Regions from separate parts of the Paenisporosarcina sp. P4_B8 genome, predicted to be linked through region 1. Evidence: riboswitches for the same ligand, from Rfam matches in the RefSeq annotation. Region 1 holds a riboswitch; each other region holds the start of a gene.

What was found. A riboswitch is a leader RNA that binds a small molecule or an ion and turns the genes downstream of it on or off. The one in region 1 is predicted to bind thiamine pyrophosphate.
Region 2: another riboswitch for thiamine pyrophosphate. It lies ahead of AC1DSK_RS10665 (YkoF family thiamine/hydroxymethylpyrimidine-binding protein); the one in region 1 lies ahead of tenA (thiaminase II).
Region 3: another riboswitch for thiamine pyrophosphate. It lies ahead of tenA (thiaminase II); the one in region 1 lies ahead of tenA (thiaminase II).

What each region holds. Positions count from the first base shown of each region.
Region 1 covers NZ_JBFUHX010000006.1:72,649-76,896, forward strand. Annotated here, with positions in the region: gene AC1DSK_RS07695 (erythromycin esterase family protein) at 1-430, shown strand, start outside; gene AC1DSK_RS07700 (AAA family ATPase) at 599-1,141, shown strand; gene AC1DSK_RS07705 (GNAT family N-acetyltransferase) at 1,204-1,641, shown strand; TPP riboswitch at 1,761-1,859, shown strand; TPP riboswitch at 1,924-2,020, shown strand; gene tenA (thiaminase II) at 2,089-2,769, shown strand; gene thiM (hydroxyethylthiazole kinase) at 2,759-3,514, shown strand; gene thiD (bifunctional hydroxymethylpyrimidine kinase/phosphomethylpyrimidine kinase) at 3,511-4,248, shown strand, end outside.
Region 2 covers NZ_JBFUHX010000010.1:15,272-19,519, reverse strand. Annotated here, with positions in the region: gene AC1DSK_RS10685 (ABC transporter ATP-binding protein) at 1-562, opposite strand, end outside; gene AC1DSK_RS10680 (PLD nuclease N-terminal domain-containing protein) at 559-759, opposite strand; gene AC1DSK_RS10675 (DUF1648 domain-containing protein) at 776-1,882, opposite strand; gene AC1DSK_RS10670 (GntR family transcriptional regulator) at 1,882-2,268, opposite strand; TPP riboswitch at 2,427-2,533, shown strand; gene AC1DSK_RS10665 (YkoF family thiamine/hydroxymethylpyrimidine-binding protein) at 2,637-3,242, shown strand; gene AC1DSK_RS10660 (ECF transporter S component) at 3,244-3,843, shown strand; gene AC1DSK_RS10655 (ABC transporter ATP-binding protein) at 3,836-4,248, shown strand, end outside.
Region 3 covers NZ_JBFUHX010000004.1:164,751-168,998, reverse strand. Annotated here, with positions in the region: gene thiO (glycine oxidase ThiO) at 1-426, opposite strand, end outside; gene tenI (thiazole tautomerase TenI) at 461-1,072, opposite strand; gene tenA (thiaminase II) at 1,506-2,192, opposite strand; TPP riboswitch at 2,323-2,461, opposite strand; gene AC1DSK_RS06055 (ABC transporter permease) at 2,730-3,764, shown strand; gene AC1DSK_RS06050 (ABC transporter ATP-binding protein) at 3,766-4,248, shown strand, end outside.

The sequences.
Region 1 (4,248 bases):
CCATATCGGGGATGCTTCCGCAACGGATATGGAAGCGGCTGGCATGGTGAACGTTGGCCAAATTCTCCGCCTGCAGAACAGAAAAGAAAATGTCTTCGCTGTCGGGTTTGGCACATACAAGGGAACAGTGATCGCAGCTGACCAGTGGGCAAACCCATATGAAATAATGGTCGTGCCACCAGCTATGAAAAAATCATGGGAATACGCTATGCATGCAGCTGGTGAATTTAATAAGTTATTAATTTTCGATGATGACAATCGCCACCTGTTTGATGAATGGATTGGTCATCGGGCAATTGGTGTGGTTTATAATCCTGAGTTCGAGGCTTACGGGAATTATGTATCTTCAAAAATGGGAAGTCGCTACGACGCTTTCATTTATCTGGACGAAACCAAAGCCCTTACTCCAATTGAGCATGACAATCCATAATCACTCACTAATTGCACCGCATTTGCGGTGTTTTTTTGTTTTCGTTATTTAATTCAATAATGAAATAATGGTAAAATGTAACAATAATTAATTATGTACAATCAACAACTTAAGAAATATTTAATGCTTGTAGAAGGATGAAACTAAAGGAAAAGGACTGGTGGACGAATGATTATCATGATAAATGGAGCATTTGGAGTGGGGAAGACCACTGTTTCCAATGAACTACAGAAAGAAGTCGAAAATAGTATGATTTTTGATCCGGAAGAAATAGGTAGTTTGTTAGGAAAAATTCTCCCAGTAGATGTTATGGCTCTTGAAGCAAAAACAGGAGATTTTCAGGATTTGGAGCTTTGGAAACAATTAACCGTTACCGTAGCTGATCACTTAATCGCACAGTATAAAGTGAACTTAATTGTTCCAATGACTATTCGGAAAGTAGAATATTTTAATTACATATTCGATGGATTTAAGAAGATTGATGAACAAACAACCCATTTTTGTTTAACAGCAAATCAGGAAACTATTTTCGATAGACTTAGGGAACGTGGGGAAGAAGAAGGAAATTGGTGTTTCCAACAAACATTCAAATGCCTGAAAGCATATAAAGAACATTATTTTGGAGATTACATCAACACGGAGAATGTCCCAGTACATACGATTGTTCAAACCATAAAGGAAAAACTAAAAATAGTAGAAGCTGTTAAATAGATGAAGACTTTTGTGGTACATGGGGACATGTGACGGAAACTAATTTTGACGGAGGAATGACGATGGATGATTCAATCCATAAAATCTTAGAACTAACCAAACCAGAACAATTCGAATGTGCATTTCCACTAATGAAACAGTTAAGATTGGATTTGACGATGGAGTCTTTTCATGATTTGCTCGGGCAAATGACACAAGACGGATATCGACTTTTTGCCTTATTTGCTCAAAATCAAATCGTAGCTTTGGCAGGCGTAAGCTTGAGAACGAATTTTTATAGCGGCCGTCACGTTTATATTTATGATTTAGTTACGGACGTCTCTAAACGTTCGCTTGGGTATGGAGAGACATTGTTGGAGTTCATACATGAGTGGGCAAAAGAAAATGGTGCCGAATATGTAGCACTGGAATCGGGAATCCAAAGAACCGATGCTCATAGATTCTATGAAGACAGAATGGATTATGATAAATGGTGTTTTTCGTTCAGAAAAAAATTGTAAACGATGATGAAATGAGTTCTTTGAAGGAGTTGAAGGGTTTTTTCATTCTTGATGGAAACTGAAATTACTCACTACTATTCTTGAGATTTCCTGATAGTGTGCTAGTATGTAAGTAATTAAAATAGTTGCGGGGGGACGCATTGGCGTTGAGAAGGTTAAAACCTGACCCTTTGAACCTGTTCGTTAAGACGAACGTAGGGAGCAAAGTACATAGCGGTTTAACGCTTTTGTTTTGTACTGTAGCTCTCCATTATGGAGGGCTTTTTTGTTTCTAATTCAATATTTTAATTGCGGGGGGACTTTTTAGTTGAGAAGGTTAAAACCTGACCCTTGGAACCTGACAGTTAACACTGACGTAGGGAGCAATGTTTCATCAGAAACGCTCTTTTGTCATACGCAAAAGGGCGTTTTTTGCACTTGCGTCCATCCAAAGAAGGAGGACTAGTAATGACATTTTGTGAAGAAGTACGAAAAGAAACGGATCTTTATTGGCAAGGCAGTTTTGATCACCCCTTTGTAATGGGACTGGTGGACGGGACATTGCCACTTGAGAAATTTGCGTACTACATGATGCAGGACGCCTATTATTTAAAGCACTACACAAAGGTGCTGGCGATTGCCGCCACGAAGGCTGAAACGAATGAAGACATAGCATTCTTTTTAGAATCTGCCCGCTACATCAATGAAGCCGAGCTTGATTTGCACCGAACTGTTTTCAAAGAGCTCGGTATTACGGAGGAAATGGAAGCACACTTTGAACCTGCTCCGGCTGCCTACAACTACGTATCGCATATGTACAATGCAGCTCATAACGGGGATGTAGCAGAAGCGTTTGCCGCCATGTTCCCTTGTCCATGGCTCTATCAGGAAATCGGGGAGAAGTATAAAGACGCTAAACCAGGTGTCAAAGCTTATGAAGATTGGATTGCCATGTATAGTGCACCAGGTTACAAAGAAAAAATCGAGCATCAAATGCAAATGATGAATCGATATGCAGAGGAAAATCCGAATAAGAGAAGTGTGCTGAAAGGTCATTTTGCTAAGAGCTGCTATTACGAGTGGAAATTCTGGGAAATGCCTTGGACACTTGAGAACTGGGAAAACGAGGTGAAAGTCTATGCCTATTGAACAAATACGTCAAAAAAAGCCTCTCGTTCACTGCATGACAAACTATGTCGTGGCGAACTTTACCGCGAATGGGTTGCTAGCAATCGGTGCGTCACCGGTCATGGCGGATGAAATATCAGAAGTAGAAGAAATGGTTGCCATTTCCTCGGCTCTATTAATTAATATCGGCACAATCAATACACGAACGCAAGAAGCGATGCTTCTGGCTGGTAAAAAAGCGAATGAACTTGGTACACCCGTTGTTTTGGATCCGGTAGGCGTAGGAGCTACATCATTTCGCAAACAGGCAGTTAGGGATTTGCTGGAACAAGTTCGGTTTAATTTAATCAGATGTAATGCAGGTGAACTGGCTGCAATCGCAGGTGTTTCGTGGCAGTCAAAAGGAGTGGACAGTGGAGAAGGCGACATGGACATCGCGGACGTTGCCAAGCAAGTAGCGAAGGATTGGAATTGTATCGTAGCTGTGACCGGCGCTTCGGATTATATAACCGATGGAAACAAAGAATTTTGGATAACTGGCGGGCATGAACGAATGACAGAGATAACCGGTACTGGGTGTTTGTTGAGTGCAATTTGCACCGCGGCTTTAAGTTTGGATGGAGAGGCCCTCCTCAACTTACGCAATCTCCTTCAAGCTTATAAACAAATATCCGAGCAAACATCGTCTCAGACACAACTTCTTGGTTCTTTCCAGACTGAAGTACTAAATGCTTTGCATCTCTATTCCAAAGGTGAAGGAAAATGAACATTGTCATGACGATAGCAGGCTCGGATAGTGGGGGCGGAGCCGGTATACAAGCCGATTTGAAAACATTTCAGGAACTTGGCGTATTTGGTACGTCCGCGATTACAGCGCTGACTGCTCAAAATACGCTGGGTGTAGAAGGGATCTTTCCAGCATCACCCGATTTCGTGGCACAACAAATAGATGTTGTCTTTAAGGATATGCCCATCCAAGCAGTCAAAACAGGCATGCTCTTTTCAACAGAAATCATTGAAGAAGTAGCAAATAATTTGCGAGAAAAAAATGTGCAACTTGTCGTTGATCCCGTGATGATTGCCAAAGGAGGGGCAAATCTTTTGCAGAATGAAGCAGTGGAAGCTTTACAGACTAAACTTTTACCACTTGCAACAGTATTAACCCCAAATATTCCAGAAGCCGAGGTGCTGGCCGGTTTGGAAATCCAATCGGAGTCGGATATGCAAAGAGCAGCTAAAGAGATTTTGGGAATGGGTGTCAATTGCGTGGTCATGAAGGGCGGTCATCTAGAAGAAAGGGATACGGCAACTGATACAGTCTTTATGGCCGATGGGACAAGCTTCAAAATGGTATCTGCTCGTATCGACACCAAGCATACACATGGAACGGGCTGTACGTTTTCTGCCGCATTGACTGCATTTTTGGGACAAGGAATTCCTTTGAAGGAAGCTTTGGTCGAAGCGAAAAAATTTGTCCAGCTGGCTCTCGAGAATCCTCTT
Region 2 (4,248 bases), on a different contig from region 1:
GTGTCGAGTACAAAATGGTCATGTCTTGTTGCAAGCTTTTCAATAGATTCATAATCTCGCGTCTTCCAACGGGATCCAGCGCAGATACCGGTTCATCCAATAATAAGAGCTTCGGTTTATGAACAATGGCCTGTGCTAATCCAAGACGTTGTTTCATTCCGCCGGAGAAAGTACCCGTTTTTTTCCGTAGTGCATCTCCAAGTCCTACGAACTCCAGTGTTTTTTGTGCTTCAAGCTTGGCAGACCGTGAGTCCATCCCACTTAATTTCGCCGCCATTTCAGTAAATTCCAGTGCTGTCAGCCACGAAAAGAATTGTGGATATTGAGGCAGGAAACCAATATGTTTTCTTACGTCCGCATGTTTTTCCCCATTCAGTGAAATGGTACCCGATGTTGGTTGTAATAACCCACCAAGCATGGATAAAGTCGTCGTTTTACCGGCTCCATTTGGTCCGATTAATGCCGTAGATGTGCCTTCTCCCAGCGCAAAAGTCACATCATTTACAGCTCGCTCTGATCCGTATATTTTCGTTAAATGATTAGCTTCTAAGATTGTCGTCATGTTTGTTTTCTCCCTGCAATAAAGTACGAAATAGGTCCAAAAATACTAATGAAAATAATGACCAGTGCCCAGACCCATTTAGGTCCGTTTGTTTGATGTATTTTTGCTAAATCGATAAGTGCAACTACTATTAAAATAAATTGAATGATAAATATCGGTGTGATAATACCCCAAGGCACCCCTTGTAATTCCTCCATTTTCTCCCACTCCTCTTTATTGCAATGTTGAAACGAACACGATACTTCCTATTAGTAATAGTAAGGAAATCCAACTGGTTTTGTGACCGAAATTGATGGTCCAGCCAATCCCAAAACGTTTTTCCACCATTATGCTCGGATCGTTCTTATTCACATAAAACATTCCGAATTTCCAGTATCGATCATCATCTTGATCGATTACCCCTTCTAGACTTTCATCTGGGTGTGATACGGCTATTCTGGTGCCACTTTGCCCTACTTTAATGGCGTAAAATAGGACAGAACCTAAAATAATGACCAAGAAAGAGATGGTGGAAGCAAGAGTTACTGAAGTTGACATGGTTTCAGGAAAAATAATGGTCAGCTGTAAGTATCCCATCAACAACGTCACCGTGATGGTCACGACAAACAATAACCAACTTGTATATTTACGGAACGCGAGTTGTTGTTCTCGGGAACGTTTTTTATTTCGCACCTGAATCTTTGCACCTGATTGCTTCATGGCCCCATTGAAAAAAAGCAACATGCCTTGAAGTACGAGGGTTAGGAATGGCAACGAATTGACTGAAAGCCAACTTTTTTCCGTAAATGCATCCGCTTCCCCATTCGGACCCCAGTGCGTCGGAAGCTGGTCAGGTAACAAATCATATTGGGTTAATCCATAAACACTTAGACTGACGGTCAAAAGCATCGGCAAAATAAAATACATGTTGGGCAACAGTTTCAGTTGCTCACGAAACTGCAGGTCTACCACTTTCCGCTCAACTTGACCCGCTGTCCATTTTTCATCTTTCTTCCAGTTAGCTAATGCAATATGATTTTTTGCATATAGCCCCATCGGCAAAACCAATGCACCTATTTGTGCGGCTAATCCCCAAAATACAATTTGTTGCTCCTGTGGACGGACGATTAACACCCAGCCAATGAATAGGACCAGAACAACCACACCACATAGCAAAACCAATTGAGTGTAGCGGTTTTTCATCCTCATAAGGCGTGGGTCTTTTACGTGCGTATCCGGGATATACACGCCAAACGCTTCACTTTCCTTCAGAAACTTCGGTAAAAAGGCTTGAATGGCAATGTTGAACATTAATAAGACGATAAAAATGATTGCTGACATTACTTAACCTCCTTCAAATCCAAAATAATTTCTTTCACCAGTAACTCAATGTCCTCTTGAGACAACTGAAGACAAAGTGCTTCTGCTATGATTGGGCGTAATTCTTTGCTCAGACGTTGGCGATCGGAAGCTGATGCTTTCCGTACACCTTTTTCATGAATGAATACACCTTTCTTCGGTACAATCTGAATAAATTCCTTCTCTTCCAAGTAGTGATAAGCTTTATTTACCGTATGCATGTTCATGCCGAGATCAGCTGCAAATGAGCGTACAGATGGCAAGGAATCTCCAGGTTTCAAAGACCCCTTTGCTACCCCTTCAATAATTTGCTGAGCCAATTGTAAATAAATCGGTACGGTCGAATCCGGTTCAATCTCAATAAACATATGCGACCTCCCTTTGTTCTATTCTTAGTAGAACAGTTTTGTTATATATAATATAGAACAGAATTTACTGATTGGCAAGTATTGATATTTACTTTATTTACAATCCTTTTTTCATGCGTTACAATGAAGCCGTTCTTGAATATATAAAACTGCATACGAATTTGCACTAGGGGTGCTATAGTTTGGCTGAGATGAGAGCATTTGCTCCGATCCCTTAATACTCGATCCAGATAATACTGGCGTGAGGAAGTGCGGTGACCTTTGCCCAACTTTTTTTCTTTTTGCGCAAACCAGCTGCATTCCACGTCGAATGCAGCTTTTTTATGTTCAATAATAGGTGCCTGGCACTAAAAAAGGAGGAAAAAGAGATGTCGAATGAGTTTAGTTGTGGGATTAGTCCAATCGTTGGCTTACGGTTTTCGATTCACCCGATGGCGGACAATTTTATTGAAATTATTAAAGGGGCTTTGCGTGAAGCAGATACCTCAAATGTATGGATGCATACCGACGACGTCAGTACGGTGATGCGAGGGAAGCAAATGCATGTATTCGATACAGCGAGAGCCATCGTATTGTATGCAGCAAAAACGGGTGCCCATGTCGCCTTTAACGGAACCTTTTCGATTGGCTGCCCAGGGGATTCTGCAGGCGATGTTTATCTAGAAAAAGATGATGTTCTGTTAAACCATCCTCAAATTCGCGAAATCAAACAATATGTATCATCACAATTTGCCCTGTATCCGATGAATAACCCCGATTATATGTCGGTTATTTATCAGGAAGTGGCACGCGCAAAAGAATATGGGGTGTTCAATGATTCCATGCATTATGCAAGTGGACTTCATGGGGATATTCACGACGTGTTTGCATTCCTTGAAGATTCTTTTACACACGCTCGATCGGAACAACATAAACATTTGGTCATGACTGTTAACATGAGCATCAACAGCCCTTCTCACAAAGGAGATGCGTAATATGTTGAAGTCCTGGAAACTGAAAGAAGTTGTGTTGCTATCCGTTTTTGCTGTTGTCTTTGCCGTCGTTTATTTGCTGTTTGTTCAAGTAGGAAACATTTGGGCTGGAGTGATTGGACCGATTGCATACGAGTGGATCTTTGGGATTTGGTTTATTGTGTCGATCATTTGTGCATACATCATCCGCAAACCGGGTGCCGCTCTTTTGTCTGAAACCATGGCAGCGACTATTGAAGTGATGATCGGTAATGCGGTGGGACCACGTTTGATTTTATCTGGACTAGTCCAGGGGCTTGGTGCAGAAGCTGCTTTTGCCGCGACAGGTTACAAACGCTATGACTGGTGGGTGCTTTGTTTAGCGGGGATTGGTTCTGCAGTCTTCAGTTTTGCCTATGGCTTCTTTGTATCTGGTTACGCAGCGCTTGACCCTTCACTGCTTATCTTGATGTTCACACTTCGAGTGATGAGTGGTGCCATCATCGCTGGTTTAGGCGGAAAGTATGTATCCGATGGTTTACTGGCAACAGGGGCTCTCCGTGGATATTCGATTTCTCGCAATACGTCAAAGAAACACAAGCTGAAGGGTGAGTCCATTGGGTAAAGATTTCACGAATGAATCACCAAGTGGCATCTCACAAGTAATTGACTTCAGAGGAGTCACGTTTCAATTTCCAGAAGATGACTCGCCAGTTTTTACAAACATTTCATTTTCGATAGATGCTGGCGAACGTGTCGTCTTATATGGTCCGAGTGGCTGCGGGAAAAGTAGTTTACTGTATTTGATGAATCGTTTGTACCCTGCCAATTGTGACGGAGAGCTAAGTGGTTCGGTTGTCCTCTTTAATAAAGACACCAGTAGTTATGTCGCTGGGGAAATTAATCGGAGAATCGCTACCGTCTTCCAAGATCCGGATACACAATTTTGTATGCCTACAGTTGAACAAGAAATGGCTTTTACGTTAGAAAATCTGCACGTCAATCGGGCAGAAATGGAACAGCGAATCAC
Region 3 (4,248 bases), on a different contig from region 1:
AATAATATCTTGAGATAATGCAGGCTCTTTTTCTCTTACCTCTTCAGCTGTAAGCCAATCAGCTTGATCTCCACTTTGTCTCTGGATTGCAATGAATCTCTTATATTCCTGTTGTTCCTGTTCATTAATGGCAACCTTTAGCATGCCTTTATTTATGAGTTCAATATCTATTCCACTGGTCCCTTTTATTTCATCTGCTAGTCTTGTAAACATCGCTCTGCTTTTTCTAGCTAATTGAAAAAGTGGTCCCACTCCATCCAATTCTGCTTGAGCGGCCAACATTCCAGCAGCGGCTCCAGATGATTTACTTGCAAGTCGATCTTTTTCCAACAAAAGTACCTTAATCCCTCTTTTGGCAAGATTATAAGCGATGGATCCCCCAATAACTCCACCGCCCACCACGATTGCATCATACTGATATCTCATCAAATCCCCCCTTTTTCCCTGGAAAATTATTATGTCAATTGTTAGACGTTAGCTTTTGATAATATTCCTTTGCTGCCTCTAACGGATTATCAGCTTCTAATATTCCTGACATCACAGCAATACCACTCGCCCCAGCTTCGATTACTTCCCGAACGTTTAGCGGTTTTATACCGCCTATTGCAAATACGGGAATAGTAACTGAATGTGAGACGGTGGCTAATTGCTCTAAACCCTTTGAAACTAATCCCGGCTTTGATTGTGTGGGGAAAACATGTCCGAAAATCACATAATCTGCACCTTGTTCTTGTGCAATATGAGCCTCATCAATTGAATGAACCGAACAACCAACTCTTAAACTTGGAAACTGTATTTTCACAATATCAGCTGGTATAGAATGATAGGCGAGTTGAACTCCTCCAACCTTTGACACATAGGCCACATCTAGTCGATCGTTGATAATTATTTTAGATAACGGGACTTTATTGTCCGTTAATAAACTCACTAATCTGTAGATTTCTATGGCTGTTTTCGACTTCTCTCGAATATGGATGGCATCGATATATGGATGGATCGCCCCAGCTATTTCTGCTAATTGCTCTGGCTTCTGGCTTCCAGTTGATATGACATGTAGTTTTGCATGATCCATACTCTTTATCCCCTTTCAAAAGCCTAAAGTTGATTGCCTTATAAACTAAACGTAAATTAAATTAGAAAAACACAGTTTGTACCTACAATGGTGCGAACTGATGTCTTTTCTTATACTGATATCCAAAATATTTTAATAGCTATCAGTGCTAGAAAAACACAGTTTGCACCCACAATGGTGCGAACTGATGTCTTTTCTTATACTGATATCCGAAATATTTTAATAGCTATCAGTGCTAGAAAAACACAGTTTGCAGCCACAATGGTGCAGACTGATGTCTTTTCTTATACTGATATCCGAAATATTTTAATAGCTATCAGTGCTAGAAAAACACAGTTTGCACCCACAATGGTGCAAACTGATGTCTTTTCTTATACTGATATCCGAAATATTTTAATAGCTATTTCCACTTCCCTACGCCAACTACATTTTTCTATGTGTAACTTACTACTTCTTTTTGAGCTGGCCATTTTTCTAATGTATGGGCCATTTCCCAAAATGAATATTCGTATTGGCTACTAATGATAAAATGTTCTTTCATCCGTTCGCGGTCCTCAGCAGTTACTGTTTCAGCAAGCTTGTCTAGTCTATTAATTTGTTCCTCGACTTTCGCTCTAAACCATTCACCACCATATGCAGCAATCCATTCTTGGTAAATCGGTTCTTCAGGAGTACACGACTGAAGTCTCTCGCCGATTTCAAAATAAAGCCAATAACAAGGTAAAATGGCTGCGATAATATCGCCTAAATGTCCGTGATATGCTGCACGATACAAATGGGATGTGTAAGCATACGCAGTAGGCGAAGGCTTGAAATTTGCTTGTTCTTCTTCTGTTATTCCGAGTCGACGTGAAAAATTCTTATGCAGCGATAATTCTGCTTCATATGTGGCTTGTGCATGAGCTGCCATTTTACTCGTTGTTTCAAAATCATTAGCTCTTGCTGCACCCAAAGCTTGAACCTTTGCAAAGTGGGACAAGTAGTATGCATCCTGCATAACGTAATAACGGAAACACTCTAAAGACAATGTCCCATCCCCAATTCCTGTAACGAACGGATGATGAAAGCTTGCTTCCCAAATGTGATCTGATTCTTCTCTTAAAAGCTTTGAAAATGTCATAAAACAACCTCCAAAAAAGTTTTTCTCAACTGAATCGAATCACTTCCGCCAAATTTAGGGCAAATAAAAAACCACTCTCTTAACAAACATAAGAAAGTGGTTGTATTGGAAAAATAGTAAAAAAACATACTGCTCCGCAACTCCACTTCCCTACGCTGGTATAAACCAGATCAGGTTCTAAGGGTCTTAAAGCATTACTTTAATCTCAACCTTTATTTATGAATAAATGATTTCCATTTATCAATTGCAAGGTCCCCCTAGTGGAAGATATTACTATTCAGTTGTACATGAACATCATAACACGAATTAATTACTTATCAATCCAAAAATAAATTTAATGCATTTTTCTACGTAAACATGATAGCCAGTTTTTGAGTATACATGCACAAGTCGCCACAGTAACCATCCTGATAAATTCCTCTGCATCCCGAAAAGAAAAAGTATTTGACAGTCGTTTTACGATGTAATCTTCAGTTCATATTCCGTTCACTTAACACTAATATACTCTAGTTATCATAAAAAACGGAGGCGTAAAAGATGAATATTGCATGGAAAGAAATTAGGAAGAGTAAAGCAAAATTTATCATATTAGGATCAATTATATTTCTTGTTAGTTTTTTAACGTTTATCATTTCTGGATTATCGAATGGTTTATCTCAAGATAATGCGGCTTTAATAAAAGATCTGCCAAATGGTCAATTTTATATGAATGACGAAGCAAATGAAACCTATAATCTTTCGAAAATAGATGAAAATTTACAAGACAAAGCAATAAATAACCAGAAGGATGCAGCGGCACTTTCAATTCAGATGGGATTTGTGAACGATGCAGACGACAAACAACATAGCGTTGCCTTTGTTACTTCAACTGATTCGAAGTTATTTGAAAAAGTTGGAGAAGGAGAAATCATATTAGATAGTTCATTAGAAGAAGACGGCATAAATGTCGGAGATACCATAACGAACAATCAGTTCAGCGGTGAATTTAAAGTAAAAGGCTTTGTCGATCAAAAGAAATATAGCCACGCACCTGTCGCTTATATCAATATGGAAAACTACAAAGAAATCTACGGTGTGGAAGATATGCAATTGGTATTTGTACCTGGAAATGATAAGGAGCATGCAATTGACGGATTACAATCATTTTCAAACAAAGAATTTCTCAATACGATTCCAAGTTATAGCGCAGAACAGATGTCGCTCAATATGATTGTATGGTTTTTAGTCGTCATCAGCGGGATGTTGTTCGCGATATTCTTCTACATGATGAACGTTCAAAAAATAGGACTATACGGGATTTTGAAAGCACTTGGAGTTAAAACAAGTCAATTATTTGGGATGATGTGGTCACAGATGCTATTTATTACTGCAATTGCACTAACATTATCAGTTGCATTGAGCCAAGCTTTCACAATGATTGCACCTGAAGGAATGCCTTTTAGTTTAACCCTTCAAACAACGGTTCAATTATCACTCATATTCGTGGTCATCGGATTTGTTGGCGCTACGCTATCGGGTATCCAAATTAAAAAAGTCGAGCCACTACAAGCGATTCAACAAGGAGAGGTTTAATATGACTGTATTCACAATTGATGATGTCAAAAAAACGTTTAGAAATGGGGACGTAGAAGAGCAAGTATTAAAAGGAATCAATCTTTCTCTTCAACAAGGGGAAATAACAGCTTTAGTTGGAGCATCTGGTTCTGGTAAAAGTACGATACTTACAATAGCCGCCGGTCTTCAACGCGCAACGCATGGTCAGATTCTATTCGATGGGAAAGATTTGTCTAAGTTGAGTCAGGAGCAAATTCGAAAAATCCGGGCAAGTGAGTTCGGATTTGTCTTTCAATCCTCTCATCTTGTTCCTTTTCTCACTGTAGAAGAACAACTGATGCTGATGCTCGACGTTTCGGAAACAAAGATGAAAAAAAAGAAACAAAAAGAGGAAGTTGCACAAATACTTAAATTGGTTGATATGGAACACCGTAAGGATTCCTACCCTGCTTCATTGTCAGGTGGGGAAAAACAACGGGTGGCAATTGCACGCGCAATCATC